3 regions of the Streptomyces sp. CG4 genome follow, and region 3 is predicted to be linked to each of the others. Evidence: riboswitches for the same ligand, from Rfam matches in the RefSeq annotation. Region 3 holds a riboswitch; each other region holds the start of a gene.

Region 1 (9,514 bases), 3.2 Mb from region 3:
CGCGTGCTCGCCGGTGACCGGATCATGGGCTTCGGACACGCCGTCTACCGCACGGAGGACCCCCGTTCGCGGATGCTGCGGGAGATCGCCCTCGGCTTCGGCGGTCCGCGCGTGGACCTGGCGGTGGAGGTGGAGCGCCGGGTCGAGGCGATCCTCGCCGAGCTGAAGCCCGGCCGCGAACTCCACATCAACGTCGAGTTCTACGCCGGCGTCGTCATGGAACTCTGCGGACTGCCCCGCGAGATGTTCACCCCCACCTTCGCCGCCGCACGCGTGGTGGGCTGGAGCGCCAACATCCTGGAACAGTCGGCCGACTCGAAGATCATCCGGCCGGTGGCGCGGTACGTGGGACCCCAGCCGCCGGTCCCGGTACCGGCCGCGCGGTGACGGCCGCGAGCTGACGGCCACGCCCTCTTATGCTGGACCGGCAGTCACTGGGTCCACATGAGAGAGGTCACCCGTTGGGGAACAGCAGCGGTCCGCAGATCCCGGTCGTCGTGCTCGCCGGATTTCTGGGCTCCGGGAAGACCACGCTCCTCAACCACCTTCTGCACCGCAGCGGAGGCAGCCGTATCGGTGCGATCGTCAACGACTTCGGCGCCATCGAGATCGACGCCATGGCCGTCGCCGGCGCCCTCGGCGACTCGACCGTCTCGCTGGGCAACGGCTGCCTGTGCTGTGCCGTCGACGCGAGCGAACTCGACCTCTATCTGGACCGGCTCGCCGCCCCGCAGACCGGCATCGACGTGATCGTCATCGAGGCCAGCGGGCTCGCCGAACCCCAGGAACTGGTGAGGATGGTGCTGGCCAGCGAGCACCCGAGGGTCGTCTACGGCGGCCTGGTCGAGGTCGTGGACGCCGCCGAGTTCGACGGCACCCGGGCCCGGCACCCCGAGATCGACCGGCATCTGGCCCTCGCCGACCTGGTGGTGGTCAACAAGCTCGACCGGGCCGCGGACGGCGACCGGGTGCTCGCACTGGTGCGGTCCCTCGCGGACCGTGCCGCCGTCGTCCCCGCTACCTACGGCCGTATCGACCCGGAGTTCCTCTTCGACTGCCGGCCGAGCGAGGAGCGGATCGGACAGCTGTCCTTCGACGACCTGTACGAGCACGGCGACGACGGCCACGACGGACACGACCACGCCGGTCATCTGCACACCGGCTACGACAGCCTGTCCTTCGCCGCCGACCTGCCGATGGAACCCCGCAGGCTGATGCGGTTCCTCGACAGCCGTCCCGAGGGGCTCTACCGGATCAAGGGATACGTCGACTTCGGCCCCCACGACACCGTCAACCGGTACGCCGTGCACGCCGTCGGCCGCTTCCTGCGCTTCTACCCCGAGCCCTGGCCGGCCGGCGACGCCCGCCTCACCCAGCTCGTCCTGATCGGCTCCGGAATCGACGCGGGCGCCCTCGGCAAGGAGCTGGAGGCGTGCAAGAACGACGCCCCACACGCCGACGAACACGGCATGTGGGGCGTCCTGCGCTACGTACCGGGCCTGGACGAGGCGGATCCGGAAGATCCGCCCGCCTGGGACCCGGAAGACCTGACCGCCTAGAACACCGGCCCCGCCACCACCGACACCGTCTTCGGCAGCGAGGTGCCCGAGCCGTCCCTGCGCGGGTCCAGCTCCGGCAGGTCCGCGGGGGCGCCGTTCTTCTGCGCCGCGCGCGCCGGAACCGGGCCCGCCCAGGCCAGCGCCAGGCAGTCCTCGCCCTTCAGGAACCGCTGGCAGCGCACGCCGCCCGTGGCCCGGCCCTTGCGCGGGTACTGGTCGAAGGGGGTCAGCTTGGCCGTCGTCTGCACCGAGTCGTCCAGCGTGCCGCGCGAGCCCGCGACCGTGAACACCACCGCGTCGGCCGCCGGGTCGACGGCCGTGAAGGAGATGACCTTCGCGCCGTCGGTGAGCTTGATGCCCGCCATACCGCCCGCCGGGCGGCCCTGCGGGCGCACGATGGACGCCTGGAACCGCAGCAGCTGGGCGTCGTCGGTGATGAAGACCAGGTCCTCGTCGCCGGTGCGCAGCTCCACCGCGCCGACGATCCGGTCGCCCTCCTTGAGGGTGATGACCTCCAACTCGTCCTTGTTGGACGGGTAGTCGGGCACCACACGCTTGACGACACCCTGCTCGGTGCCGAGCGCGAGACCCGGGGAGGACTCGTCCAGCGTGATCAGGCAGACCACCGTCTCGTCGTCCTCCAGGGAGACGAACTCCGCGAGCGGCGCACCTCCCGAGAGGTTCGGCGCCGCCGTGGTCTCCGGCAGCTGGGGCAGGTCGACCACGTTGATCCGCAGCAGGCGGCCCGCCGAGGTCACCGCGCCGATCTCACCGCGCGCGGTCGCCGGGACGGCGGAGACGATCACGTCGTGCTTGACGCGCCTGCCGTCCGCCTGCTCCGGGAACGGCTCGCCGGTCGCCGTACGGGCCAGCAGACCCGTCGAGGACAGCAGCACCCGGCACGGGTCGTCGGCGACCTGCAGCGGCACGGCGGCCACCGGGGCGCCCCCGGACTCCAGCAGGACCGTACGCCGGTCGGTGCCGAACTTCTTGGCCACGGCGGCCAGTTCCGCCGAGACCAGCTTGCGCAGCTCCGCGTCGGACTCCAGGATCCGGGTCAGCTCCGCGATCTCCGCGGTCAGCTTGTCCTTCTCCGCCTCCAGCTCGATGCGGTCGTACTTGGTGAGCCGGCGCAGCGGCGTGTCGAGGATGTACTGCGTCTGCACGTCGCTCAGCGAGAAGCGCTCCATCAGGCGCTCCTTGGCCTGCGCGGAGTTCTCGCTGGACCGGATCAGCCGGATGACCTCGTCGATGTCGACCAGCGCGGTGAGCAGGCCCTCGACCAGGTGCAGCCGGTCGCGGCGCTTGCCGCGGCGGTACTCGCTGCGGCGCCGGACGACGTCGAAGCGGTGGTCGAGGTAGACCTCCAGCAGCTCCTTCAGTCCCAGCGTGAGCGGCTGGCCGTCGACCAGCGCCACGTTGTTGATGCCGAAGGTCTCCTCCATCGGGGTCAGCTTGTACAGCTGCTCCAGGATCGCCTCCGGCACGAAGCCGTTCTTGACCTCGATGACCAGACGCAGGCCGTGCTCGCGGTCGGTGAGGTCCTTGACGTCGGCGATGCCCTGGATCTTCTTCGCGTTGACCATGTCCTTGATCTTCGCGATGACCTTCTCGGGGCCGACCGTGAAGGGCAGTTCGGTGACGACCAGGCCCTTGCGGCGGGCGGTCACGGTCTCCACCGACACCGTCGCGCGCATCTTGAAGGTGCCGCGGCCGTTCGCGTACGCGTCGCGGATGCCGTCCAGGCCGACGATCCGGCCGCCGGTGGGCAGGTCGGGGCCGGGGACGTGCTTCATCAGCGCGTCCAGGTCCGCGTTCGGGTACCGGATCAGATGGCGGGCGGCCGCGATGACCTCGCTCAGGTTGTGCGGCGGCATGTTCGTCGCCATGCCGACCGCGATGCCCGAGGAGCCGTTCACCAGCAGGTTCGGGAAGGCGGCGGGCAGCGCCACCGGCTCCTGCTCCTGGCCGTCGTAGTTGGGCGCGAAGTCGACCGTGTCCTCGTCGATCGACTCGGTCATCAGGCTCGTCGCCTCGGCCATCCGGCACTCGGTGTACCGCATGGCGGCCGGCGGGTCGTCGTTGCCCAGCGAGCCGAAGTTGCCGTGGCCGTCGACCAGCGGCACGCGCATGGAGAAGGGCTGGGCCATGCGCACCAGGGCGTCGTAGATCGAAGCGTCGCCGTGCGGGTGCAGCTTGCCCATGACCTCGCCGACGACACGCGCGCACTTCACATAGGCGCGGTCCGGGCGGACACCCATCTCGTTCATCTGGTAGACGATCCGGCGGTGCACCGGCTTGAGACCGTCACGGGCGTCCGGCAGGGCGCGCGAGTAGATGACCGAGTACGCGTACTCGAGGTAGGAGCCACGCATCTCGTCCACGACGTCGATGTCGAGGATCTTCTCCTCGTACGAATCGTCGGGCGGCGGGGTCTTCGTGCTGCGGCGGGCCATCGCTGCCGGCTCCTTGCTACTGAAGCGTTTGATGGATCTGACGCGGACCATTGTGGACCGAGGCACTGACAACCCGTGCCACGACCCGGTCCCGGCGGGCTTCCCGGCACCTCCGGGCGGGTTCGGGGCAGGCTACGGGATCCGCTGTGGGCGTACGTCCCGCGGGAACTTCGCCGAGGCCCCCCACACGTTGCATACAGTGGCAGGAACGGCAGGAAAACCGCGGTTTGCACAACCGCCTCCGCTCGCGAAGGGACGTACATGCCCATGGGTCACACGACCACAGCCGAGGCAGGCTCCGGGGGCCTGACAGCGACCGAGCACCGCCTGGCCAACGGTCTGCGCGTGGTGCTCTCCGAGGACCACCTGACCCCGGTGGCGGCGGTCTGCCTCTGGTACGACGTCGGCTCCCGCCACGAAGTCAAGGGGCGTACCGGCCTGGCTCACCTTTTCGAGCACTTGATGTTCCAGGGCTCGGCGCAGGTCAAGGGCAACGGCCACTTCGAGCTGGTGCAGGGCGCCGGCGGCTCGCTCAACGGCACCACCAGCTTCGAGCGCACCAACTACTTCGAGACCATGCCCGCCCACCAGCTGGAGCTCGCGCTCTGGCTGGAGGCCGACCGGATGGGCTCGCTGCTGGCCGCCCTGGACGACGAGTCCATGGAGAACCAGCGGGACGTCGTCAAGAACGAGCGGCGCCAACGCTACGACAACGTGCCCTACGGCACCGCCTTCGAGAAGCTGACCGGCCTGTCGTACCCGGAGGGCCACCCCTACCACCACACGCCGATCGGCTCGATGGCGGACCTGGACGCGGCCACCCTGGAGGACGCCCGCCGGTTCTTCCGCACCTACTACGCGCCGAACAACGCGGTCCTCTCCGTGGTCGGCGACATCGACCCCGTGCAGACCCTCGCCTGGATCGAGAAGTACTTCGGATCGATCCCGTCCCACGACGGCAAGCCCGCGCCGCGCGACGGCGCCCTGCCGGACGTCATCGGCGAGCAGAAGCGCGAGGTCGTCGTCGAGGAGGTCCCGGCGCGCGCCCTGATGGCCGCCTACCGGCTCCCGCAGGACGGCACGCGCGCGTGCGACGCGGCCGACCTGGCCCTGACCGTCCTCGGCGGCGGCGAGTCCTCCCGCCTGTACAACCGGCTGGTGCGCCGCGACCGTACGGCCGTCGCGGCCGGCTTCGGCCTGCTGCGCCTCGCCGGTGCGCCCTCGATGGGCTGGCTGGACGTGAAGACCTCCGGTGACGTCGAGGTGCCGGTCATCGAGACCGCCATCGACGAGGAGCTGGCCCGGTTCGCCGAGGAGGGCCCCACGCCCGAGGAAATGGAGCGCGCCCAGGCCCAGTTGGAGCGCGAGTGGCTGGACCGGCTCGGCACGGTCGCCGGCCGCGCCGACGAACTGTGCCGGTTCGCCGTCCTGTTCGGCGACCCGCAGCTCGCCCTCACCGCCGTCAAGCGCGTCCTGGAGGTGACCCCCGAGGAGGTCCAGGAGGTCGCCAAGGCCCGCCTGCGTCCCGACAACCGCGCGGTCCTCGTCTACGAGCCGCTGTCCGCCGATTCCGCCGAGCACACCGAGGAAGCGGGGCGCGGCGAGGACCCGGAGCAGGAAGCGACCGTAGAGGCCGCCAACGAGAACGAGGAGACGGCCAAGTGACCGAGCTCGCCACCATGGACTTCCACCCCCAGCCGCAGCCCGGCGAGGCCAAGCCGTGGGCGTTCCCGGCCCCGGAGCGCGCCGCGCTCGACAACGGCCTGACGGTGCTGCGCTGCCACCGCCCCGGCCAGCAGGTCGTCGCCGTCGAGGTGCTGCTGGACGCGCCCCTGGACGCCGAGCCGGCCGGCCTGGACGGCGTCGGCACGATCATGGCGCGGGCCTTCTCCGAGGGCACCGACAAGCACTCCGCCGAGGAGTTCGCCGCCGAGCTGGAGCGCGCGGGCGCCACGCTGGACGCGCACGCCGACCACCCGGGCGTCCGGCTCAGCCTGGAGGTCCCGGCCTCCCGCCTGGCCAAGGGCCTCGGCCTGCTCGCCGATGCCCTGCGCGCGCCCGCGTTCGCCGAGAGCGAGGTCGAGCGGCTGGTCCGCAACCGCCTGGACGAGATCCCGCACGAGCTGGCCAACCCCTCCCGCCGCGCCGCCAAGGAGCTCTCCAAGGAGCTGTTCCCGGCGGCCTCGCGCATGTCGCGCCCGCGCCAGGGCACCGAGGAGACGGTCGAGAAGATCGACGCCACCGCCGTACGCGCCTTCTACGACCGGTATGTGCGCCCCGCCACGGCCACCGCGGTCGTGGTCGGCGACCTCACCGGTATCGACCTGGACGCCCTGCTCGGCGACACCCTGGGCGCCTGGAGCGGCACCCCGGGCGAGCCGCGGCCCGTGCCGCCGGTGACCGCCGACGACACCGGGCGCGTGGTCATCGTGGACCGCCCCGGCGCCGTCCAGACGCAGCTGCTCATCGGCCGCGTCGGCCGCGACCGGCACGACCGGGTGTGGCCCGCCCAGGTGCTGGGCACCTACTGCCTCGGCGGCACCCTCACCTCCCGTCTGGACCGCGTCCTGCGCGAGGAGAAGGGCTACACCTACGGTGTGCGCGCGTTCGGGCAGGTCCTGCGCTCTGCCCCGGACGGCTCGGGCGCCTCGATGCTGGCCATCAGCGGCTCCGTGGACACCCCCAACACCGGCCCCGCGCTGGACGACCTGTGGAAGGTGCTGCGCACCCTCGCCGCGGACGGTCTGACCGACGCGGAGCGGGACGTGGCCGTGCAGAACCTCGTCGGGGTGGCGCCGCTGAAGTACGAGACCGCGGCGGCCGTCGCGAGCACGCTGGCCGACCAGGTCGAACAGCACCTGCCCGACGACTTCCAGGCGACGCTGTATCAGCAACTGGCGGCGACGGGCACGGTGGAGGCCACGGCGGCCGTCGTGAACGCCTTCCCGGTGGACCGGCTGGTCACCGTCCTCGTCGGTGACGCCTCCGAGATCAAGGCGCCGGTGGAGGCGCTCGGCATCGGTGAAGTGACCGTCGTGCCGGCCGAGTAGCGGCACGCACGCGTGGGGCCCTGACGACCTACGGGTCGTCAGGGCCCCTGTTGTTCCACTCCCTTCTCCAGATGCCCGATTTGCGGCGGAGGTTGCCTGTCTGCCCTGTGGGATGCGCTACAAAAACCTGGTTCGGTTTGGGTTTGGAAGGCGCGTTTCCGTAGCGTCGACCGGGCTGTTCGTCAGGCAGTGCGCCGCACCCGCGGCACCGGACAGCCATCGCCGAGTCCCCGTACGGCGCGAGCCAGGGGAGCCGGGGACCCACCGTCCCTGGGGTGAATCGGGCGCCCGCGCGGCAGCGAGGGGCCCGTAGGAGACCTTCCTGCTCCGAACCCGTCAGCTAACCCGGTAGGCGAGAGGGAAGGAAAGGACCAGCCACTTCATGGCGTTCATGTGCGCCACCGGGAAGCATCGCAAGCCCGGCCGGGTCAAGCGCACCACCGCTCAGGCGGCCGGTATCGCGGCCCTCACCACCACCGGTGTCATCGGCTCCCTCGCGGCCGCCCCGGCGTTCGCCGCCGAGAACTCCGCCGAGCAGACCGGCCTCACCCCGGTGATCACCGTCGGCGACGACATCGCCGCGCAGATCGACGCGCAGGCCGCCGCCCAGAAGCGGGCCGCCGAGCGGAAGGCGGCCGAGGCGGCCGCGGCCGAGGCGGCGGCGGAGAAGGCCCAGCAGGAGCGCGCGGCCAAGGCTCGCGCCGCCCGCGAGGCCGAGCGCGAGCGGCTGAACGCCTTCGTCGCCCCGATAGCCGACTCGTACGTCTCCACGGGCTACAAGGTCAGCAGCTCCCTGTGGTCCTCCGGCTCGCACACCGGTATCGACTTCCACGCGGCGACCGGCACGCCGGTCCACGCGGTCGGCTCCGGCACGGTGGTCTCCACCGGCTGGGGCGGGGCGTACGGCAACCAGATCGTGATCCGGATGGCCGACGGCATGTACACCCAGTACGGCCATCTGTCGTCCATCGGCGTCTCGGCCGGCCAGCAGGTGACCCCGGGTCAGCAGATCGCCCTGTCCGGCGCGACCGGCAACGTCACCGGCCCGCACCTCCACTTCGAGGCCCGTACGACCCCCGACTACGGCTCGGACGTCGACCCCGTCGCCTACCTCCGCGAGCACGGCGTGAACGTCTGACCCCTCCGCCGGCCCCTCCGCGTGTGCGGCCCCCAGGGCCCGGCGCGCCCGGTTTCCGCGGCCCCGGCTCACCGAGCCGGGGCTTTCGCCGTTTTGCGCGGTGTGGGCCGTGCCCGCTGACCAAAAAATATCCATGGAATCCGACCCGCCGTCGGAAATTCCGACGCATTGGAATAGAGTCACGGAACACGCGTCCATCGTCGACGTTTCACGGGGATTAAGGCGGAGGTCGGTCATGCGTATTCCGGCGCACTCGGTGTGCACGGCGATCCGGGACGACATCGTCGCCGGTGTCCACGTGCGCGGCGGCCGCCTCACCGAGGAAGTCCTGGCCCGCCGCTACGGCGTCTCGCGCGTTCCCGTCCGCGAGGCCCTGCGCACCCTGGAGGCCGAGGGCTTCGTGGTGACCCGCCGGCACGCGGGCGCGTGCGTGGCCGAGCCGACCGAGCAGGAGGCCGCCGACCTGCTGGAGATGCGCATGCTCCTGGAGCCGCTCGGGGCCGCCCGGGCCGCACAGCGGCGCACGGAGGCCCATCTGAAGGTGCTGCGCGGCCTGGTCAGGCTGGGCCAGGAGCGGGCCAGGCGGGGGCACAGCGAGGATCTGCGCTCACTCGGCGGCTGGTTTCACGAGACGCTCGCCCAGGCCTCCTGCAGCCCTTCGCTGACCGCGATGCTCACCCAGCTGCGCCACAAGATCGCCTGGATGTACACCGTGGAGGCGTCGCCGAGCCCGGCGGAGTCCTGGGCGGAGCACGGCGCCATCGTCGACGCGGTGGCGCGCGGCGACGGCGAGCGTGCGCGGGCGGTCATGGCGCTGCACGCCGAGCGTGCGACCGGCGCGCACAGGCTGCGATTTCCCGGGGGTACAGAACGTGTGAGGACTTCGCAACACGCCGTAAACATGTCGGGCCTCCGGCATTAACACGCGCGCCGTATACAAAGAGGCGGGGTTATTCGGCGCGGTGTATTTCCGTTGCCCTAATTCCGGTGTGCACGCAATGAGCCCGGAAACACCGGAGCCGCGCCGCCCGAAAAGGGCACCGCGGCTCCGGCATTCAGGTGCGCTTACTCAGACCGTCTCGGGCAGTTCCTCGAGGCCTTCGGCCACCAGCTTCGCCAGACGGTCCAGGGCGATGTCCGCGCCCTCGGCTTCGGAGGCGAGGACGATCTCCTCGCCACCCTGGGCACCCAGGCCCAGGACGGCCAGCATGGAGGCCGCGTTGACGGGGTTGCCGTCAGCCTTGGCGATCGTCACCGGGACGCCTGCGGCCGTGGCGGCTCGGACGAAGATGGAGGCGGGGCGGGCGTGGA
Region 2 (9,514 bases), 630 kb from region 3:
CCTTGCCGGCGCGGCCCTCGCGGCGGGCTTCGTACGCCGGGCCCTCACCGCGTCCGCACCCCTGCTGGACCTGCGGCTGCTGCGCGATCGCACCTTCGCCGCCGGTATCGGCACGCTCGCGCTGTTCACCTGCGGCTACTTCGGCGCGATGCTGCTCGGCCCGCTGTACTGGCAGCAGGAGCGCGGCCTGAGCGCCACGGCGGCAGGGCTGCTGGGCGTGCCGACGGGTCTTGTCGTCGGTACGACCATGCAGTTCGCGGCGCGGCGGATCGACAAGGTGGCGCCGCGCCGGCTGATCCCGGCCGGCATCGCGGTGGCCGCCTTCGGGATGGCGCTGCTGGCCTGGCAGACCGGGGTGCCCGGGGTCGCGCCCTGGCGGATCGTCGCCTCGGCGATGGTGCTGGGCCTCGGCGTCGGCGTGGTGCTGCTGCCGACGATGACCACCGCGAGCCGGGAGCTGCCCGGGGACCGGCTGGCGGCGGCGAGCACCGCGCTGAGCATCAACTCCCAGCTGGGCGCGTCCGTCGGAACGGCCGTCCTGTCGGTGGTGCTGGGTCAGGCGGGCATGTCCCCGGCCGGCTTCCGCACCACGTACGCCGTGGCGGCGACCCTGCTGGCCCTGGCGGCACTGCCCGCCATGCGGCTGCCGGGCCGGCGGCAGCCCGCCTGACCGCGGTCCCGGGCGACGGTCGTCCCACCTGCCCGTCGTCCCACCTGGCGGTCCTCCCCGGCCGGCGGTCTTCCCACCTGGCGGTCGTCCCACCTGGCGGTCGTCCCACCTGGCGGTCGTCCCACCTGGCGGTCGTCCCACTGGGGTCGTCCCGGCCAGCGGTCGTCTCACCTGCAGGTCGTCCCACTTGCCGGTTGCCCCACCTGCCGGTCGTCCCGGCCGGCGACAGCCCGCCTGACCGCGGTCCCGGCCGGCGGTCGTCCCACCTGCCCGTCGTCCCCCCAGGCCGGCGTCCCCCAGGCCGGCGTCCCCCCAGGCCGTCGTCCCCCCTGCCGGTCGCCCGGCCGGCCGTCGCCCCCCAGGCCGTCGTCCCACCTACCGGTCGTCCCGCCCGCCCGTCATCCCCGCCCGCCCGTCATCCCCGCCCGCCCGTCGTCCCCGCTGGCCGTCAGCCCGCGTTCCGTTCCGTCAGTTCGGCCAGCGGCAGGGTGTGGCGGGTCTGCAGGACCTTCGCGCGCAGGTAGCGGACGTTGTGGGCCGTGGTGAAGACGCCGGTCGGCACCCGGTCCCGTACGACGACGCCCAGTTCGCGCAACTGCTCCGCCTTGTCGGGGTTGTTGGACAGCAGGTCCAGTTCCTCGATGCCGAGCGCGGTGAGCATCTGCCCGGCGGCCGTGTAGTCGCGGGCGTCCTCCGGCAGGCCGAGCGCGGCGTTCGCCTCGTAGGTGTCGAGGCCCTGGTCCTGCAGGGCGTAGGCGTCGAGCTTGTTGTAGAGGCCGATGCCGCGGCCCTCCTGGCGGAGATAGAGCAGGACGCCGCCGCGGTCGGCGATGCGCTCGACCGCCTCGCGCAGCTGGGGACCGCAGTCGCAGCGGGCCGAGCCGAAGACGTCACCGGTCAGGCACTCGGAGTGCAGTCGCACCAGCGGGACGGAGCCCGGGGCCGGGTCGCCGAGGACGACGGCGACGTGCTCCTGACCGTCGGCCAGGCCGTGGAAGGTGACGAGTTCGGCGTCCACGCTGTAGCCGTCGTGGAAGCGCAGCGGTACCCGGACGCGGGCGCGCGGCGTGGCGGCGGGGGTGTCGGGCATGCGGGTCCCTCCGAGAGCGGCAGCTGCTTCAGATTTGAAGCAGCGGGTTCGGAGGGAACCCTATCCATGTTTCAAACTTAAAGCAATTGTTTTCCGGGTGTCGGGTGTGACTTACGGGTGCCAGTGGGTGCGGGTGGGTGCCCGGTGGGTGCGACTGGGTCCCGATGGGCGCCGTGGGACTCAGGAACCGGAGCAGGACGACCGGCGCCGCCACGGGACGTCGTCCGTCCCGGCGTCGCCGCCCTCGTCGCCCTGCAGGCCGCGCGCGACCCCCGTGAAGATCTCCTCCAGCTGCCCCACCTGCTCCGGCGTGAGCCGGTCGAACAGGGTGGCGCGCACGGTCGCGACGTGTCCGGGCGCCGTATGCTCCAGCACGGCCATCCCCTCGTCCGTCAGCACGGCGATGCTGCTGCGCTTGTCCCAGCGGCAGTTCTCCCGGCGCACCAGCCCGTCCCGTTCGAGACGGGTCACCGCATAGGTCAGCCGGCTGCGCGTGATCTTCAGTGTCTCGGCGAGGTCGGTCATGCGCAGCCGCCGGTCGGGCGCGTCGGACAGATTGGCCAGCACGGAGTAGAACAGGTGCGGCATGCCGGCGTCCTGCTGGAGCTGTCGGTCGATCGCGTCCTCCAGGAGGTGCGTCGCGGCGAGATACGCGCGCCAGGCGCGCTGCTCCTCGGGGGTGAGCCAGCGGGTCGTCATGCCGCCAGTGTAGGTTTGTTTCAAACTTGAACCAAGGCCGACTTCGCCACTTCCCAGGGAGAGCACGCCGATGCCGTACCCGTACGTGCTGCTGTCCGCCGCCGTCTCCCTCGACGGCTACCTGGACGACACCGGCCCCGAGCGGCTGCTGCTGTCCAGTCCGGCCGACTTCGACCGGGTCGACGCGGTACGGGCCTCGGTCGACGCCATCCTCATCGGCGCCGGCACCATCCGCGCCGACAACCCGCGGCTGCTGGTCAACTCCGCCGAGCGCCGCGCGGCCCGCCTCCGGGAGGGCCGGTCGGAGTATCCGCTGAAGGTGACCGTCACCGCCACCGGTGCCCTCGACCCCGACGCAAAGTTCTGGCACACCGGCGGCGACAAGCTCGTCTACACGACCGACCAGGGTGCCGAGCAAGCCACCCGCCGCCTCGGCGGCACCGCCGACGTCGTCCCGCTCGGCCCCGAGCTCGACTGGCGCGCCGTGCTGTCCCACCTGCACGACGTGCGCGGCGTACGGCGGCTGATGGTCGAGGGCGGCGGCACGGTCCACACCCAGCTGCTGCGGCAGGGCCTCGCCGACGAGCTGCAGCTGGTCCTCGCCCCGCTGTTCGTCGGCGACCCGGCCGCGCCCCGCCTGTTCGGCCCGGGCGGCTACCAGTCCGGCCGGCTGCGGCTGACCGAGACCCGCCGGATCGAGGACGTGGTCCTCATGCGCTACGAGCCCACGGCCCCCGGCACCGGGCCGCTCCCCACCGCCGCCGACCGCCACTGGCTGCGCACCGCCTGCGAACTCGCCGCGCTGTGCCCGCCCTCGCCCACGGCGTTCAGCGTGGGTGCGGTGGTGGTCGCCGCCGACGGTACGGAGCTGGCCCGTGGCCACTCGCGCGAGGGGGCCGACCCCGTGGTCCACGCCGAGGAGGCGGCGCTGGCCAAGCTCGACCCGGCGGACCCGCGGCTGGCCACCGCCACCGTCTACAGCAGCCTGGAGCCGTGCGCCCGGCGCGCCTCCCGCCCCGCGCCGTGCTCCGAGCTGATCCTCCGGGCGGGGGTACGGCGGGTGGTCACGGCGTGGCAGGAGCCGGACACGTTCGTGGACGCGGCCGACGGGACCGGGGTGCTGGTGAAGGGGGGCGCCGAGGTGGTCGTACTGCCGGAGTGCGAGGAGCAGGCCAAGGCGCCGAACAGGCATCTGGTGGAGTGACGCGCCCGGAGGATGCTCAGGGCCGGTGAAAACACCCAGGGCCCGGAAACCATTGGTTTCCGGGCCCTGGGCCTTCAGTAGCGGGGACAGGATTTGAACCTGCGACCTCTGGGTTATGAGCCCAGCGAGCTACCGAGCTGCTCCACCCCGCGTCGTTGTGACTCCAGTGTACGCCATGCGCAGGACAGCTTGCACACCGGTTAACCGCGGCATGTCCTCCTCGCCCCGGCCGCCCCGCGGTCGGGCCCTGATCGTCTTCACCCACGGTGACCGGACGACCGCCCTCCGCATAACATCTGAGACACCATCAAAAACCCGGATACTCCTGAACGGCGACCAACTCGCCCGATTTGCAGCGGTCGTGACCGGTAAGTCCCCACTGGAAAGCGTTAATGATCAAGCCGAACGGCTTGGAAAGTGACTCTGAGGTCTATTAACGTTCGATAACGCAGCGCGGTCGTCCCAGCCGTCACAAGAGGCGGCTCCGTGCGCACGCGCCGAATCCCGTAAGGGAACCGGGGAACCACCACCTTGGGGTGAATCACGCGCATACTGACGTGAACTCGTCGAGTCCACGCCCGGTATACGCGCGTAGGAGACCTTCCTGCTCCGAACCCGTCAGCTAACCCGGTAGGCGGAGGAAGGAAAGGAGCACGCCCGAGTGGCGTCCAACCGGCCCGCCCCAGAAGCCCCGTTCGAGCCCGCGCAAGCCGAGCCGGATACCTTCGGCTACGGCGCCTACCGTGCGGAGGAGGGCCCCTGGGAGGAGTGGAACCCCACCGAGGAATCCCTCAACCCCGTCCGCGGCCGGCACCGCGTCGCCAAGCAGCGCGGCGGATTCGCGCGCAGCTCCACCGTCCTCGGCGTCGGTGTGATGGCCGCCGTCGGCGCGGGCGGCATGGCCAGCGCCAACACCGGCAAGCCGCCGGTCTCCATATCCCTGCCCGACTCGGTGACCCACTTCTTCGGCGAGGACTCCGCCCACCAGCACCAGGCCACCGCCACCGGGCTCAGCAAGGTCGGCGTGACCACCGACAGCGGTGACAGCGGCGATGCCGGCGAGGCCCTGCGCAACCGGATCATGGCCCAGGCCGAGCATCAGCAGAGCAAGGCCGACAGCAAGGCCACCGCCGCCGCCGAGAAGCAGACCGCCGACGCGGCGGCCAAGGCGGAGAAGGAGGCCGCGGCCAAGGCTGCCGCCGCCAAGCAGAAGGCGGAGGCCGACGCCGAGCAGGCGGCCGAGGCCAAGCGGCTGGCGGAGCTGGCCAAGCAGTACCAGCTGCCCGTCGTCTCGTACACGATCACCGGCACCTTCGGTCAGCCCGGCGCGATGTGGTCCTCCGGCTACCACACCGGTCTCGACTTCGCCGCCCCCACCGGCACCCTCATCAAGGCCGTCCACAGCGGCACGATCACCGAGGCCGGCTGGGCCGGCGCCTACGGCTACCGCACCATCCTGACCCTGGACGACGGCACCGAGCTGTGGTTCTGCCACCAGTCCTCGATCAACGTCTCGGTCGGCCAGAAGGTCTCCACCGGCGATGTCATCGGCCGCATCGGCGCCACCGGCAACGTCACCGGCCCGCACCTCCACCTGGAGGTCCACCCGAACGGCCAGGCGTCCGCCATCGACCCGGCGCCGTGGCTGCGCGACAAGGGCCTCAACCCCTGACCATGGCATGCGTGTGAACGCGACGCCGGCGGCGGAATGAGATCATCCACCGTCGGCGTTGATGTGGAACATGACGTCTTTGCGCACACTCGGCTCTTCCGACCTCGAGGTCTTCCCGCTCTGCCTCGGCGGCAACGTCTTCGGCTGGACCGCCGACGAGGAGACCTCCTTCGCCGTCCTCGACGCCTACGCGGCGGCGGGCGGCAACTTCGTCGACACCGCCGACTCCTACACCGCCTGGATCGAGGGCAACAAGGGCGGCGAGTCGGAGACGATCATCGGCAAGTGGGTCAAGGCGCGCGGCAACCGGGACCGCGTCGTCATCGCCACCAAGGTCAGCCAGCACCCCGAGTACCAGGGCCTGTCCGCCGCCAACATCAAGGCCGCCGCCGACGCCTCCCTGCGCCGTCTGGACACCGACTACATCGACCTCTACTACACCCACTTCGACCAGCCCGAGGTGCCGGTCGAGGAGATCATCGGCGCCCTCGACGAGCTGGTGAAGGCCGGCAAGGTCCGGCACATCGCCGCCTCCAACATCAGCCCCGAGCGCCTCAAGGCCTCCCTCGACTTCTCCGACCGCGAGGGCCTGGCCCGCTATGTCGCCCTCCAGCCGCACTACAACCTGGTCTCCCGCGACACCTACGAGGGCCCGCTGCAGGACCTGGCCGCCAAGGAGGGCCTGTCCGCGGTGCCCTACTTCTCGCTCGCCGCGGGCTTCCTGACCGGCAAGTACCGCCCCGGCGCGACGGTCGACAGCGCCCGCGCGAACCGGGCCCAGCAGTACGCGGACTCCGAGCGCGGCCACAAGGTCCTCGCGGCCCTGGACGAGATCGCCGCCGCGCACGACGCCCCCGTCGCCACGGTCGCCCTCGCCTGGCTGGCCGCCCAGCCGACCATCACCGCCCCGATCGCCTCGGCCCGCACCGTCGACCAGCTCCCGGCTCTGCTGGCGGCGGCGGACCTGAAGCTGACGGACGAGGAGGCGGCGAGCCTGACGGAGGCGTCGGCGTAAGGCACCCGTAGGTCACCTTTCCGCCGCGACGGCGTGTTCCGGCGGTGCCGGACTATCGGCGACCCGGAGGGCTACGACCGGTACGGGTTGTACACGGAGTAGGGCGCCGCCGGATATCCGTACCCCGGCCACGCCGTCGCCACTGGTGCCGCGTGCACCGGCCAGGCCGGCGCGGCCGCCCGGGCCGCATACTCCAATGCGGTCCGGGCCGTGTCCCGCCGCTTCCACAGCTCGTCCAGCAGCTCCCGCTCCCGTACGACGAAGTCGGCCCCGGCCTTCCCCTGGCGCCCCCGGCGCCGCAGAAACGCGAGCGACGTGGCGTACGCCTCGTACTGCGCCACCGCCCGCGCCGCCGTCCGGCCGTGGTGGTGCCGGGCGTAGTCGCGGGCCGTCCGCCGCGCCGCCATCGACCCGAGCGCGAACGGCTCGGCCGGCCCCAGCCACCCGGCCAGCACATACGCCGGCAGCTCCTCCCGCACGGTCCGCAGCTCCCGCTGCCGCGTCCAGATCGCGAGCCAGGTCAGCAGCCCGAACACGGGCACCATGAACGCGCCGTAGACGGCGAAGAACCCGAACTCGCCGAAGGTGGAGGAACCGTTCCAGAAGGCGTGCATGCTCATCGCGAGCAGCAGACCGCACAGCGGCAGCAGCACCCGCCGGACGCGCTGGCGCTCGGCGGAGAGCGCGGAGATGCCGAAGCCGAGGCCGGTGAGGGTGGTGAACAGGGGGTGCGCGAACGGGGACATCACGATGCGCACGAAGAAGGTGGCGGCGGTGACGGAGGCGATGCCGCCGTCGCCGGTGAGCTGGTCGGTCCCGAAGGCCGTACCCAGGTAGAGGATGTTCTCGGTGAACGCGAACCCGGTGGCGGTGATCCCCGCTATCACCACCCCGTCCACGATCCCGGTGAAGTCGCGTCGGCGGAAGAGGAAGACGAGCAGGACGGCCGCGGCCTTGGCGGACTCCTCCACGATGGGCGCTATCACGGTGGCGCCGAGGGTGTTCGCACTGGCCGGATCGGCGGTGGCGGTGGCTATCCACTTGGTCGCGAAACTGTTGGCGACGATCGCTATCAGCGCGGCCGCGCACGCGCCCCAGGCGAAGGCGAAGATCAGATTCCGCCAGGGGCCCGGCGCCACCCGGTCCAGCCAGCGGAAGGCGGCTATGAGCCAGGGCACGGGCAGCATGGCCAGCCCGATCCCGACGAGAAACCCCTCGGTACCGGTCTGCCGGCGCACCAGCGCGAGGATGACCAGACCGGACAGCGCCAGCAGCGTGATCAGCGCCCCGTACCGCACCCACCTGCGCTGCCACCAGTGCGGATGGCGGAGCACCAGGCCCTCGGGGCCCGGGGGATACGTCGGAAACGGAGGACTGGTGGCCACGGCATCGACCCTAACGGTGACGGGACGAGGGGCTGGAGCGGTTTATCAGCCCTGGTGCGGTTCGCGTGATCGGTCCTGGTGCGGTACGCGACGGAACAGCAGATCGTTCACCACATGTCCCTTGTCCAGTCCCTGACCCTCGAAACGGGTCAGCGGCCGGAACTCGGGGCGCGGCGCGAAACCGCCGTCCGCCTGTGTGTTCTCGAAGTCGGGGTGCGCGGTGAGCACCTCCAGCATCTGCTCGGCGTACGGCTCCCAGTCGGTCGCGCAGTGCACGAGCGCACCGGGCTTCAGCCGGGTCGCGGCCAGCGTCAGGAACTCGGGCTGGATGAGCCGCCGCTTGTGATGCCGCTTCTTGGGCCAGGGGTCCGGGAAGTACACCCGCAGCCCGTCGAGCGCGTCGGGGGTGAGCATCTCCCGGAGCAGGATGATCGCGTCGCCGTTGCCGACCCGGACGTTCGCCAGCCCCTTCCGGTCGGCGAGGTTCAGCAGATTCCCCTGACCCGGTGTGTGCACGTCGACGGCGAGGATGTTGGTGTCCGGGGCCCCGGCGGCCATCTGCGCGGTGGCCTCGCCCATCCCGAAGCCGATCTCCAGCACGACGGGCTTGTCGTTCCCGAACAGCTCACCGAGATCGATGACCTGCTGCCCGTCGATGTCGAGCCCCCACTGGGGCCACAGCCGCTGCAACGCATCGGCCTGCCCCGCGGTCACCCGGCTCCGCCGCGGCTGAAAACTCCGGATCCGCCGCTCGAAGTGCGACCCGGCGGGATCCGCCTTGGGCCCGTCCGGAAACCGCGGCTCCCCCTTGGCCCGGGTATGCCGAACGGAGACACCTGGGGCGTGGGGGGCCGACGCGGGGGCTTCGGGAGCTTCGGTGGCGTTGAGGAAGTCAGACACAGTGCTTCCGATTTTACGGCGCTCTACGAGGGTGCCCTTCCGGCCGTACGACGCCTACAGCGAGCCGAGCATGTCCAGCACCCGACGCCCGATCTCCCTGCCGATCGGCAGCGAAGCTGTAGCCGCCGGAGACGGTGCGTTGAGCACGTGCACCGCCCGGCTCCCCTCCCGGATCAGGAAGTCGTCCACCAGGGTCCCGTCCCGCAACACCGCCTGCGCCCGCACCCCGGCCGGGGCCCGCACCAGGTCGTCGCCCTCGACCCCGGGCAACAGCCTCCGCACGGCCTCCAGAAACGCCCCCTTCGACAGCGAGCGGTGCAGCTCCCCGGCGCCGTATCTCCAGTGCCGCCGGGCGATCGCCCACGACCCCGGCCAGGCCACGGTCCCGGCCAGCTCCCGGGGGCGTACGACCCCCCAGCCGTACCCCTCCCGGGCCAGCGCCGGCACCGCGTTGGGTCCGATGTGCACACCCCCGTCGATGCCCCGGGTCAGATGCACCCCGAGGAACGGGAACGCCGGATCCGGCACCGGATACACCAGCCCCCGCACGAGCTCGGGCCTCGCCAGCTCGTAGTACTCACCGCGGAACGGCACGATCCGGACCCCGGGCTCGTCCCCGGTCAGCCGCGCCAGCTCGTCGCAGTACAGCCCGGCGCAGTTCACCAGCACGCGGGCGCGGACGATCTCGCCGCCGGCGGTGAGCACGGCCACGCCCCGCTCCGGCCGCCGGTCCACCCGGACGACCCGCGCGCCGTACCGGATCTCCGCCCCCGAGGCCTGCGCCAGCTGGCGCGCGACGCCCACGAAGTCGCACACGCCGGTCGTGCCGACATGTATGGCCGCCAGTCCCCGGACCTCCGGCTCGTACTCCCCGATCTG
Region 3 (9,514 bases):
GGCCGTCGTCGGAGGGCAGCGGATCACCGTCGCCCAGCTGCAGAACAGGGTCGACGAGATCCGCAGGGCACAGCGGGCCGCGGTACCGGACGAGACCCAGTACCAGCAGGTGCTCGCCTCCACCAGCAGCCTCACCCGCGACACCCTGCACAACCTGGTCCTCGACCGGGTGCTGCACCGCGCCGCACAGGACGCGGGCGTCTCGGTCACCCGCAAGGAGGTCCAGCAGCTGCGCACGGGCCTGGAACAGCAGGCCGGCGGCGCCAAGGGGCTGGAGACGGCCTGGCTGCAGAAGTACGGCATCGCCCCCGCCCACCTCGACGAGAACCTCCAGCTCCAGCTGGAGGCGCAGAAGCTGGCCAAGAGACTCGGCACCGACACCAGCCAGCCCGCCTTCTGGAAGGCCCTGTCCAAGGCCTCCCAGGAGCTCCACGTCGACCTCAACCCGCGCTACGGCGCCTGGGATGTGCAGAAGAGCAGCCGCGTGGACACCAAGACGCCCTGGGTGCGGGAGGTCACGACGTCGGCGGCCGGCGGGCAGCCGGTCACGGCTTGACGCGGGGCCGGGCCCGGCGCCGGACGCCGGAACGGTACGGCGACACGGCGCGGGACGGGGTGACCGAGCGAACTCCGGTCATACGATCACACGATCCACCCCGGCCTGTGGATAACCGAATCCGTCCGTTGCCGCCGTGGGTTACGTTCGGATCGTGAACGCATCCCGCTCCGACCTCGCCCCTGCCGCCGACCCCGGTCGCATCGTCCTGCTCACCACCAGCCACCGCGTCGCCCCCGGCCTGCTGTCCTGGCCCGCCTGGCAGGCCCTGCGTGCCGCCGACGCCGTGCTGTGCGCCGACGGAGCGCATCCGCAGCTGCCGTATCTGCGCGAGGCCGGGATAGCGGTGGCGGAGGCGTCCCCCACTGCACAGGAGCTGGTCGACTCCTGCGCCGGCGGGCGGACGGTGGTGGTCGTGGCCACGGGTGAGGGAGAGCCCGTGCTCACCGACGGCCTGGCCCGGCTGGCCGGCTCCGGGCGCGTCTCGATGCCGGAGCTGGAGCTCCTGCCGGCCTCGTACGACCTGCCCGGCGCCCGGCTGCTGGACCTCGTGCAGGTCATGGACCGCATCCGCGTGGAATGCCCCTGGTCGTCCCGGCAGACCCACGAGGGCCTCGCCAAGTACGGCATCGAGGAGGCCTACGAGCTGGTCGAGGCGATCGAGGCCGGCGACCGCGAGGAACTGCGCGAAGAACTGGGCGACGTCCTGCTCCAGGTCGTCTTCCACTCCCGGATCGCCGAGGAGCACCCGGACGCCCCGTTCTCCATCGACGACGTGGCCGGCGGCATCGTCGCCAAGCTCGTCCACCGCCACCCGCATGTCTTCGGCGACGAGACGGCCGAGACACCGGAGGACGTCAAGGAGCACTGGCTGCGCACCAAGGCCGAGGAGAAGCGGCGCACCTCGGTCACGGAGGGCGTCCCGCTCGGCCAGCCCGGCCTGGCCCTCGCCGCCAAGCTCGCCTCCCGCGCCCGCACGGCGGGCCTGGACGTCCCCCTCCCCCAAGGCGAGGACGTCGGCTACGCACTCCTCGCCCTCGCGGTCCGCGCCGAAGCCTCCGGCGTCGACCCGGAGGCCGCACTGCGAGCGGCGGCTCGCGCGTACCGGGACGCGATACGCCAGGCGGAGGGCACGGAGAAGAGAGCGCCGGAGCAGGCCTAGGGAACGGGCAGGTGCCGAGGGCGCGGTACCGGCGAAACGGGGAGCGGTACCGGAGAAAGGGGGAGCGGGTGTGGCCGGATACCGTCGAGGGGTGACCGACCAGCACCACCCCCCGACCGCCGCCGACGCCACGCCGACCGCCGCCGACGCCACGCCGACCGCCGCCGACGCCGCGCCGGACGCCGCGCCGGACTCCGCGCCCGCCCTCTTCACGTGGGAGTTCGCCACCGACCCCTACCCGGCCTACGCCTGGCTGCGGGAGCACGCGCCGGTGCATCGGACGCGGTTGCCCAGCGGGGTCGAGGCGTGGCTGGTCACCCGGTACGCCGATGCCAAGCAGGCCCTCGCCGACCAGCGGCTGAGCAAGAATCCCGCGCATCACGACGAGCCCGCGCACGCCAAGGGCAAGACCGGCATTCCCGGCGAGCGCAAGGCCGAGCTGATGACGCATCTGCTGAACATCGACCCGCCGGACCACACCCGGCTGCGCCGACTGGTCAGCAAGGCGTTCACCCCGCGCCGGGTCGCCGAGTTCGCGCCCCGGGTGCAGGAGCTGACCGACCAGCTCATCGACCGGTTCGCGGAGCGGGGCTCGGCCGACCTCATCCACGAGTTCGCCTTCCCGCTGCCCATCTACGCCATCTGCGACCTGCTCGGCGTCCCCCGTGAGGACCAGGACGACTTCCGGGACTGGGCGGGCATGATGATCCGGCACGGCGGCGGGCCGCGCGGCGGAGTCGCACGGTCCGTCAAGAAGATGCGCGGCTACCTCGCCGAGCTGATCCACAAGAAGCGCGAGGCGCTGCCCGCCGAGCCCGCGCCCGGCGAGGACCTCATCTCCGGCCTCATCCGCGCCTCCGACCACGGCGAGCACCTCACCGAGAACGAGGCCGCCGCGATGGCCTTCATCCTGCTTTTCGCCGGTTTCGAGACCACCGTGAACTTGATCGGCAACGGCACCTACGCCCTGCTCACCCACCCCGAGCAGCGCGCCCGGCTCCAGCGGTCCCTGGCCGGCGGAGACAAGGATCTGCTGGAGACCGGAGTGGAGGAACTCCTGCGCTACGACGGCCCGGTGGAGCTGGCGACCTGGCGGTTCGCCACCGAGCCGCTCACCGTCGGCGGGCAGGACATCGCGCAGGGGGATCCGGTGCTCGTGGTGCTCGCGGCGGCGGACCGGGACCCGGAGCGGTTCGCCGACCCGGACGTGCTGGATCTCTCCCGGCGTGACAACCAGCACCTCGGTTACGGCCACGGCATCCACTACTGCCTCGGCGCGCCGCTCGCCCGGCTGGAGGGCCAGACCGCGCTCGCCACCCTGCTCACCCGCCTGCCCGACCTGCGGCTCGCCGGCGATCAGGCCGAGCTGCGCTGGCGCGGCGGGCTCATCATGCGGGGCCTGCGCACCCTGCCCGTGGAGTTCACCCCGGCCGCCGGCAGAGCCGTAGCACGGGCACAGTCGTAGCACGGGCACAGCCGTAGAACCGGCAAAGCCGTAGCAGGGTTAACACGAAGCGGGTTCAACTCTGTGATCTTCACGTGATCTGCGCGGCATTAACTTGTGACAAGTGATCGTCTGCCGATACGTTCACCCATCGGCGTGGCGACGTGCATCACGGCGCCGCGCCGGTCCCGCTGTCGCACGAAAGGCATCCGCATGCTCTCCGGGAACGGTCGTCACCGTCGCCCCCGTCAGGCTCCGGCCCTCCTCGTCGCGGCCGGAGTGACCGGCTCCGCGATCGCCATCCCGCTGCTCGGCGCCGCGAACGCCAACGCGGCCGACGGCACCACATGGGACAGGGTCGCCCAGTGCGAGAGCGGCGGCTCCTGGAGCGCGAACAGCGGGAACGGGTACTACGGCGGACTGCAGATCTCGCAGGACGACTGGGACAAGTACGGCGGCACGCAGTACGCCGACAGCGCCGACCAGGCCAGCCGCTCCCAGCAGATCGCCGTCGCCGAGAAGATCCTCGCCGACCAGGGCACCACGCCATGGGCCATGTGTGCGCTGACCGCCGGTCTGACCTCCCACTCCGGTTCGGTCGACGTGGACCCCGGCGTCAGCGGCTCCGGTGGGTCGGGTGGCGCGAGTGACGGGTCCGGCTCCGCCGGCGGCTCCGGCCCGTCCGGTCTGGCGGACTCGTCCTCGCCCGGGTCGAGTTCCGGTTCCAGTTCCGGCTCCGGCACCGGCTCCACGTCCGGCACCGGCTCCGAGTCGGGCGCAGGCTCGGGCTCGGGCTCCGGATCCGGTTCGGATTCCCCCGGTTCGGATGCCTCCGGCTCCTCCTCGTCCGGCGCGAGCGCCACGCCGGCCCCCGGCTCGACCCCGGGCAAGGACGCCACCGGGACCCCGGAGGCGACCGACGGCTCCACAGGTGCGAGCACCCCCAAGTCCGACAAGGATGACAAGGCTCACAAGTCCGACTCGAACGGCGACGGGAGCCGGCAAGGGAGCGAGGGCTCGCCCACGGCGACGCCCGGCGCGGACGAGTCGGACAATTCCCGGCAGTCCGACGGCTCTTGGAGCCTGATTGACACCGGCGCGCTCAGCAGCGGTGGACGTCACCGTGGCGGGAGTGCGGACGAAAGCGCGGCAAACGGTCAGAACGACGCACAGTCCGGCCGTCACGCCGGGCGCGAACGGGACACGTACACCGTCCGCGAGGGCGACTCCCTCGCCTCGATCGCCGACTCCCTTGGCGTCGACGGCGGATGGCACGCGCTCTATGACGGCAACAAGAACGTCATCGGGGCCGACCCGAACCACATCACCGCCGGTCAGACCCTGAAAGTCGGGGGCGAAAAGGACGCCGAATAACGGCAGTTGGCGCCCCACTTCGCGCTTAATGTCCGGTTTGGCGAAAGTGTGGGATGAGTCTCAGAAGCCCTGATCGTCTTTGAAATTCCGCCGATCACCTGTCTACGGTCAGGACCGCTCGTCACCACGAGCCCCGGCATCCGCAACGCCGAGTCCTGCCAGCGGTTGCCCGGGAACAGTCGTCGCGTCATGCGCCGTAGGCAGGAGCGGGGGACCCAAGGTAGGCGCCGGAACCGGCAGTTGATGCCGGAACCGGCTTGGGGTGAAGCCGCAGGCCCGCGACAGCGGGCGTGCGGCCGGGCAACTCAACCGGCCCGAACCCGACAGCTCACCTCGCAGGCGTCGGTGAGGGGATCTCCATGCTGTTCTCCGGCAAGGGCAAGCACCGTCGTCCGTCCAAGGCTGTCCGCGTCGTCGCGCTCGCCGGTGTCACCGGTGCCGCCGTCGCCGCGCCGCTGATGGCGGCCGGCAACGCTTCTGCCGCCACCGCCTCCGAGTGGGACACCGTCGCCCAGTGCGAGTCCGGCGGCAACTGGTCCATCAACACCGGCAACGGCTTCTACGGTGGCCTGCAGTTCTCCGCCTCCACCTGGGCCGCGTACGGCGGCACCGCCTACGCCTCGACCGCCAACCAGGCCACCAAGGCGCAGCAGATCGCCGTCGCCGAGAAGGTCCTCGGTGCGCAGGGCAAGGGCGCCTGGCCGGTCTGCGGCACGGGCCTGTCGAGCGCCGCCTACAACGGCTCCGCCCCGAGCACCACCTCGTCGAGCCAGGGCACCGGCACCACCACCCGCTCCACCGACCAGCAGGCCGCCACCCGCTCCACCGAGCGCACGGCCCCGGCGAAGAGCAAGACCGTCACCACCCCGACCGGCAAGAAGGTCAAGAAGGGCGACGGCGAGTACAAGGTCGTCACGGGTGACACCCTCAGCTCCATCGCCGAGAAGCACCACGTGGCCGGCGGCTGGCAGAAGCTGTTCCAGCTGAACAAGGACATCGTCGAGGACGCCAACCTCATCTACCCGGGCCAGCAGCTGCACCTGAAGTGACACATCCGGCTCCGGCCGGATCCGCAGCGCCCTCACATCCCCACCCCCCCACACTGAGGCTCCCGTGAGGGTCCCCCCGTCCCCACGGGCCCCCCGCCCCGGCGCGTGTTCCCCCGTACGCGCCGGGGCGGGGTCTTTTGTGTCTCGCCCCGTTTCCCCACTCTTCAGCCCGGCATCACCGGAGCCCCCATTTGTTCCGTCGGTGAACAATGGGTACCGTCTGCATGTCCCTCACCATCCACGGGTCGGTCGGTCGGTGGCCGATCCCCCGGAGACGGTTAGGCTCTAGTCGCAAGGCACAGCCGTAAGGCACACCACCTCGCACTTCCAGCGTCACATCCAAGAAGGAGATGCTCGTGCCGTCCATCGACGTCGTCGTAGCCCGGGAAATCCTGGACTCCCGAGGCAACCCCACGGTCGAGGTCGAGGTCGGCCTCGACGACGGCAGCACGGGTCGTGCCGCCGTCCCGTCCGGCGCCTCGACCGGTGCCTTCGAGGCCATCGAGCTGCGCGACGGTGACTCCAACCGTTACCAGGGCAAGGGCGTCGAGAAGGCCGTCCTCGCCGTCATCGAGCAGATCGGCCCGGAGCTGGTCGGCTACGACGCCACCGAGCAGCGCCTGATCGACCAGGCCATGTTCGACCTGGACGCCACCGACAACAAGGGCTCGCTCGGCGCCAACGCCATCCTCGGCGTCTCCCTCGCCGTCGCCCACGCCGCCTCCGAAGCCTCGGACCTCCCGCTCTTCCGCTACCTGGGCGGCCCGAACGCGCACCTGCTGCCGGTGCCGATGATGAACATCCTGAACGGCGGCTCGCACGCGGACTCCAACGTGGACATCCAGGAGTTCATGATCGCCCCGATCGGCGCGGAGTCCTTCTCCGAGGCCCTGCGCTGGGGCGCCGAGGTCTACCACACGCTGAAGAAGGTCCTGAAGAACAAGGGCCTGTCCACCGGCCTCGGCGACGAGGGCGGCTTCGCCCCGAACCTGGAGTCCAACCGCGCCGCCCTCGACCTCATCATCGAGGCCATCAAGCAGGCCGGATACGTACCCGGCGAGCAGATCGCGCTCGCGCTCGACGTCGCCGCGTCCGAGTTCTACAAGGACGGCAAGTACGAGTTCGAGGGCAAGTCCCGCTCGGCCGCCGAGATGACCGAGTACTACGAGGAGCTCGTCGCCGCGTACCCGCTGGTCTCCATCGAGGACCCGCTGTTCGAGGACGACTGGGCCGGCTGGAAGGTCATCACCGACAAGCTCGGCGACAAGGTCCAGCTCGTCGGCGACGACCTGTTCGTCACCAACCCGGAGCGCCTGGCCCGCGGCATCGAGGAGGGCACCGCCAACGCCCTGCTGGTCAAGGTCAACCAGATCGGCTCGCTGACCGAGACCCTGGACGCCGTCGAGCTGGCCCAGCGCAACGGCTACAAGTGCATGATGTCCCACCGCTCCGGCGAGACCGAGGACGTCACCATCGCCGACCTGGCCGTCGCCACCAACTGCGGCCAGATCAAGACCGGCGCCCCGGCCCGCTCCGAGCGCGTCGCCAAGTACAACCAGCTGCTGCGCATCGAGGAGATCCTCGACGACGCCGCGGTGTACGCAGGCCGCAGCGCCTTCCCGCGCTTCAAAGGCTGAGCCCGTAGAGGGTAAGGCTTAGCCAGTCGTACGTACGTCCCCGTACCCGGTCCCGTACCGTGTGCGGGGACGTACGCGCGTGTGCCGTACACGGGACGATGTGTGCAGCGCACAGGACAAGGGGAGGCGGGACATGGCCGTGAAGGACCGGGACCGGTTCTCCACCGCGACCAGGCTGCGGCTGCTCGGCGAGCAGACGGCGGCCCGGGTCTACCGCTCGCAGAGCAAGCGGCAGGACCGCCGCTCCCGGCTCACCGGCCGGGCGGCGCTGCTCGCGCTCGTGCTGTGCTCGATGATCGTCGCGCTCGCCTATCCGATGCGGCAGTACGTCACCCAGCGCGCGCAGATCTCCGACCTCCAGCGGCAGCAGGAGCAGGCCCGCAAGCGGGTCGAGCAGCTGCGCGACCTCAAGGCGCGCTGGCAGGACGACTCCTACGCCGAGCAGCAGATCCGGCTCCGGCTGCACTATGTGATGCCCGGGGAGACCGGGTTCATCGTCGTCGACCCGGGCACGGCCAGGCAGTCCCGCTACGACCTCAAGGCCGCCCACCGGCCCTGGTACGCGAACATCTGGGACGGGGTCGACAAGTCCGACGCCTCCGACCAGTAGCAATCGATAGAAAGCCAACCTGAAGCAGTCATGCAAACGCCCCCGCCGCCCACCCCGCGCACCGAGCCCACCGATGCGGACGTCGAGGCCTTCAAGCAGCAGCTCGGCCGTCCGCCCCGCGGCCTGCGGGCCATCGCGCACCGCTGCCCCTGCGGCCAGCCGGACGTCGTGGAGACCGCGCCGCGGCTGCCCGACGGCACCCCCTTCCCGACGCTGTACTACCTCACCTGCCCGAAGGCGTCCTCCGCGATCGGCACGCTGGAGGCGAACGGCGTGATGAAGGAGATGACCGAGCGGCTGCAGACGGATCCTGAGCTGGCCGCCGCGTATCGCTCCGCGCATGAGGACTACATCCGGCGGCGGGACGAGATCGAGGAGCTGACGGGGTTTCCGAGCGCCGGGGGTATGCCGGACCGGGTGAAGTGCCTGCATGTCCTGGTGGCCCACTCGCTGGCCGCCGGGCCCGGTGTGAACCCGCTCGGGGACGAGGCGATCGCGATGCTGCCGGAGTGGTGGGCCAAGGGGGCGTGTGTCGTTCCCGGCGCCGACGCCGCCTGCGAGTAGACGCCGCCGGCGAGTAGCAGAGAGAAGAAGGGCTTGACCATGACCCGCGTCGCCGCCATCGACTGCGGCACCAACTCCATCCGGTTGCTCGTCGCCGATGTGCACCCCGAGACCGGTGAACTCGTCGATCTGGACCGCCGGATGACGATCGTGCGGCTCGGCCAGGGGGTCGACCGTACCGGCCGGCTCGCTCCGGAGGCACTGGAGCGGACCTTCGCCGCCTGCCGCGAGTACGCGGAGATCATCAAGGAGCACGGCGCCGAGCGGCTCCGCTTCGTGGCCACCTCCGCCTCCCGCGACGCCTCGAACCGGGACGACTTCGTGCGCGGCGTGCTGGACATCCTCGGGGTCGAGCCGGAGGTCATCAGCGGCGACCAGGAGGCCGAGTTCTCCTTCACCGGCGCGACCAGAGAGCTGGCGGGACACAACGAGGGGGGCGCGAAGCGCCCTTCGATTGAGGGTGGTGGTGGGCGACGGGCGGGCGAGATGACCGAGCCGTATCTCGTCGTGGACATCGGCGGCGGCTCCACCGAGTTCGTCGTGGGCGAGGAGCACGTCCGGGCGGCGCGGTCGGTGGACGTCGGCTGTGTGCGGATGACGGAACGTCACCTGGTGCGGGACGGCAAGGTCTCCGACCCGCCCACCGCGGAGCAGATCGCCGCGATAAGGGCCGACATCGAGGCCGCCCTGGACCTCGCGGAGCAGACGGTGCCGCTGCGCGAGGCGCACACCCTGGTGGGCCTCGCCGGGTCCGTCACCACCATCTCGGCGATCGCCCAGGAGCTGCCCGAGTACGACTCCGCGCGCATCCACCACTCCCGGATCTCGCACGACCGCGTCCGCGAGATCACCGAGTGGCTGCTGCGCTCCACGCACGCCGAGCGCGCCGCGATCCCGTCCATGCACCCCGGCCGGGTCGACGTCATCGGCGCGGGCGCCCTCGTGCTGCTCGCGATCATGGAGCGGATCGGCGCGGCGGAGGTCGTGGTGAGCGAGCACGACATCCTCGACGGCATCGCCTTCAAGGTGGCGGAAGAGGCGGAAGCGGGCAAGGGCGGCCGCTGACCCACGGTGACATGGAGCGGCCCCGGTTCCTCCCACGAGGAACCGGGGCCGTC

What was found. Region 3 has a riboswitch for cyclic di-AMP ahead of AB5L52_RS26365 (transglycosylase family protein). Riboswitches for the same ligand answer to the same signal wherever they lie in the genome.
Positions count from the first base shown of each region.
Region 1: it holds a riboswitch for cyclic di-AMP, as region 3 does, so the genes downstream of both, AB5L52_RS11780 (M23 family metallopeptidase) here and AB5L52_RS26365 (transglycosylase family protein) in region 3, are expected to answer to the same signal.
Region 2: it holds a riboswitch for cyclic di-AMP, as region 3 does, so the genes downstream of both, AB5L52_RS23310 (M23 family metallopeptidase) here and AB5L52_RS26365 (transglycosylase family protein) in region 3, are expected to answer to the same signal.

Region 1 is NZ_CP163525.1:2,590,181-2,599,694, reverse strand. It holds gene AB5L52_RS11805 (citrate synthase) at 1-387, shown strand, start outside; gene AB5L52_RS11800 (GTP-binding protein) at 462-1,559, shown strand; gene AB5L52_RS11795 (DNA topoisomerase IV subunit A) at 1,556-4,015, opposite strand; gene AB5L52_RS11790 (pitrilysin family protein) at 4,277-5,680, shown strand; gene AB5L52_RS11785 (M16 family metallopeptidase) at 5,677-7,065, shown strand; cyclic di-AMP (ydaO/yuaA leader) riboswitch at 7,276-7,435, shown strand; gene AB5L52_RS11780 (M23 family metallopeptidase) at 7,448-8,203, shown strand; gene AB5L52_RS11775 (GntR family transcriptional regulator) at 8,439-9,125, shown strand; gene AB5L52_RS11770 (HPr family phosphocarrier protein) at 9,273-9,514, opposite strand, start outside.
Region 2 is NZ_CP163525.1:5,138,580-5,148,093, forward strand. It holds gene AB5L52_RS23285 (MFS transporter) at 1-670, shown strand, start outside; gene ribA (GTP cyclohydrolase II) at 1,119-1,760, opposite strand; gene AB5L52_RS23295 (MarR family transcriptional regulator) at 1,941-2,459, opposite strand; gene AB5L52_RS23300 (dihydrofolate reductase family protein) at 2,530-3,663, shown strand; tRNA gene AB5L52_RS23305 (tRNA-Met) at 3,742-3,815, opposite strand; cyclic di-AMP (ydaO/yuaA leader) riboswitch at 4,149-4,317, shown strand; gene AB5L52_RS23310 (M23 family metallopeptidase) at 4,325-5,335, shown strand; gene AB5L52_RS23315 (aldo/keto reductase) at 5,406-6,350, shown strand; gene AB5L52_RS23320 (PrsW family intramembrane metalloprotease) at 6,422-7,735, opposite strand; gene trmB (tRNA (guanosine(46)-N7)-methyltransferase TrmB) at 7,781-8,635, opposite strand; gene lhgO (L-2-hydroxyglutarate oxidase) at 8,690-9,514, opposite strand, start outside.
Region 3 is NZ_CP163525.1:5,770,258-5,779,771, forward strand. It holds gene AB5L52_RS26345 (SurA N-terminal domain-containing protein) at 1-556, shown strand, start outside; gene AB5L52_RS26350 (nucleoside triphosphate pyrophosphohydrolase) at 711-1,718, shown strand; gene AB5L52_RS26355 (cytochrome P450) at 1,810-3,183, shown strand; gene AB5L52_RS26360 (transglycosylase family protein) at 3,376-4,536, shown strand; cyclic di-AMP (ydaO/yuaA leader) riboswitch at 4,719-4,893, shown strand; gene AB5L52_RS26365 (transglycosylase family protein) at 4,896-5,585, shown strand; gene eno (phosphopyruvate hydratase) at 5,936-7,222, shown strand; gene AB5L52_RS26375 (septum formation initiator family protein) at 7,356-7,832, shown strand; gene AB5L52_RS26380 (DUF501 domain-containing protein) at 7,863-8,396, shown strand; gene AB5L52_RS26385 (exopolyphosphatase) at 8,436-9,461, shown strand.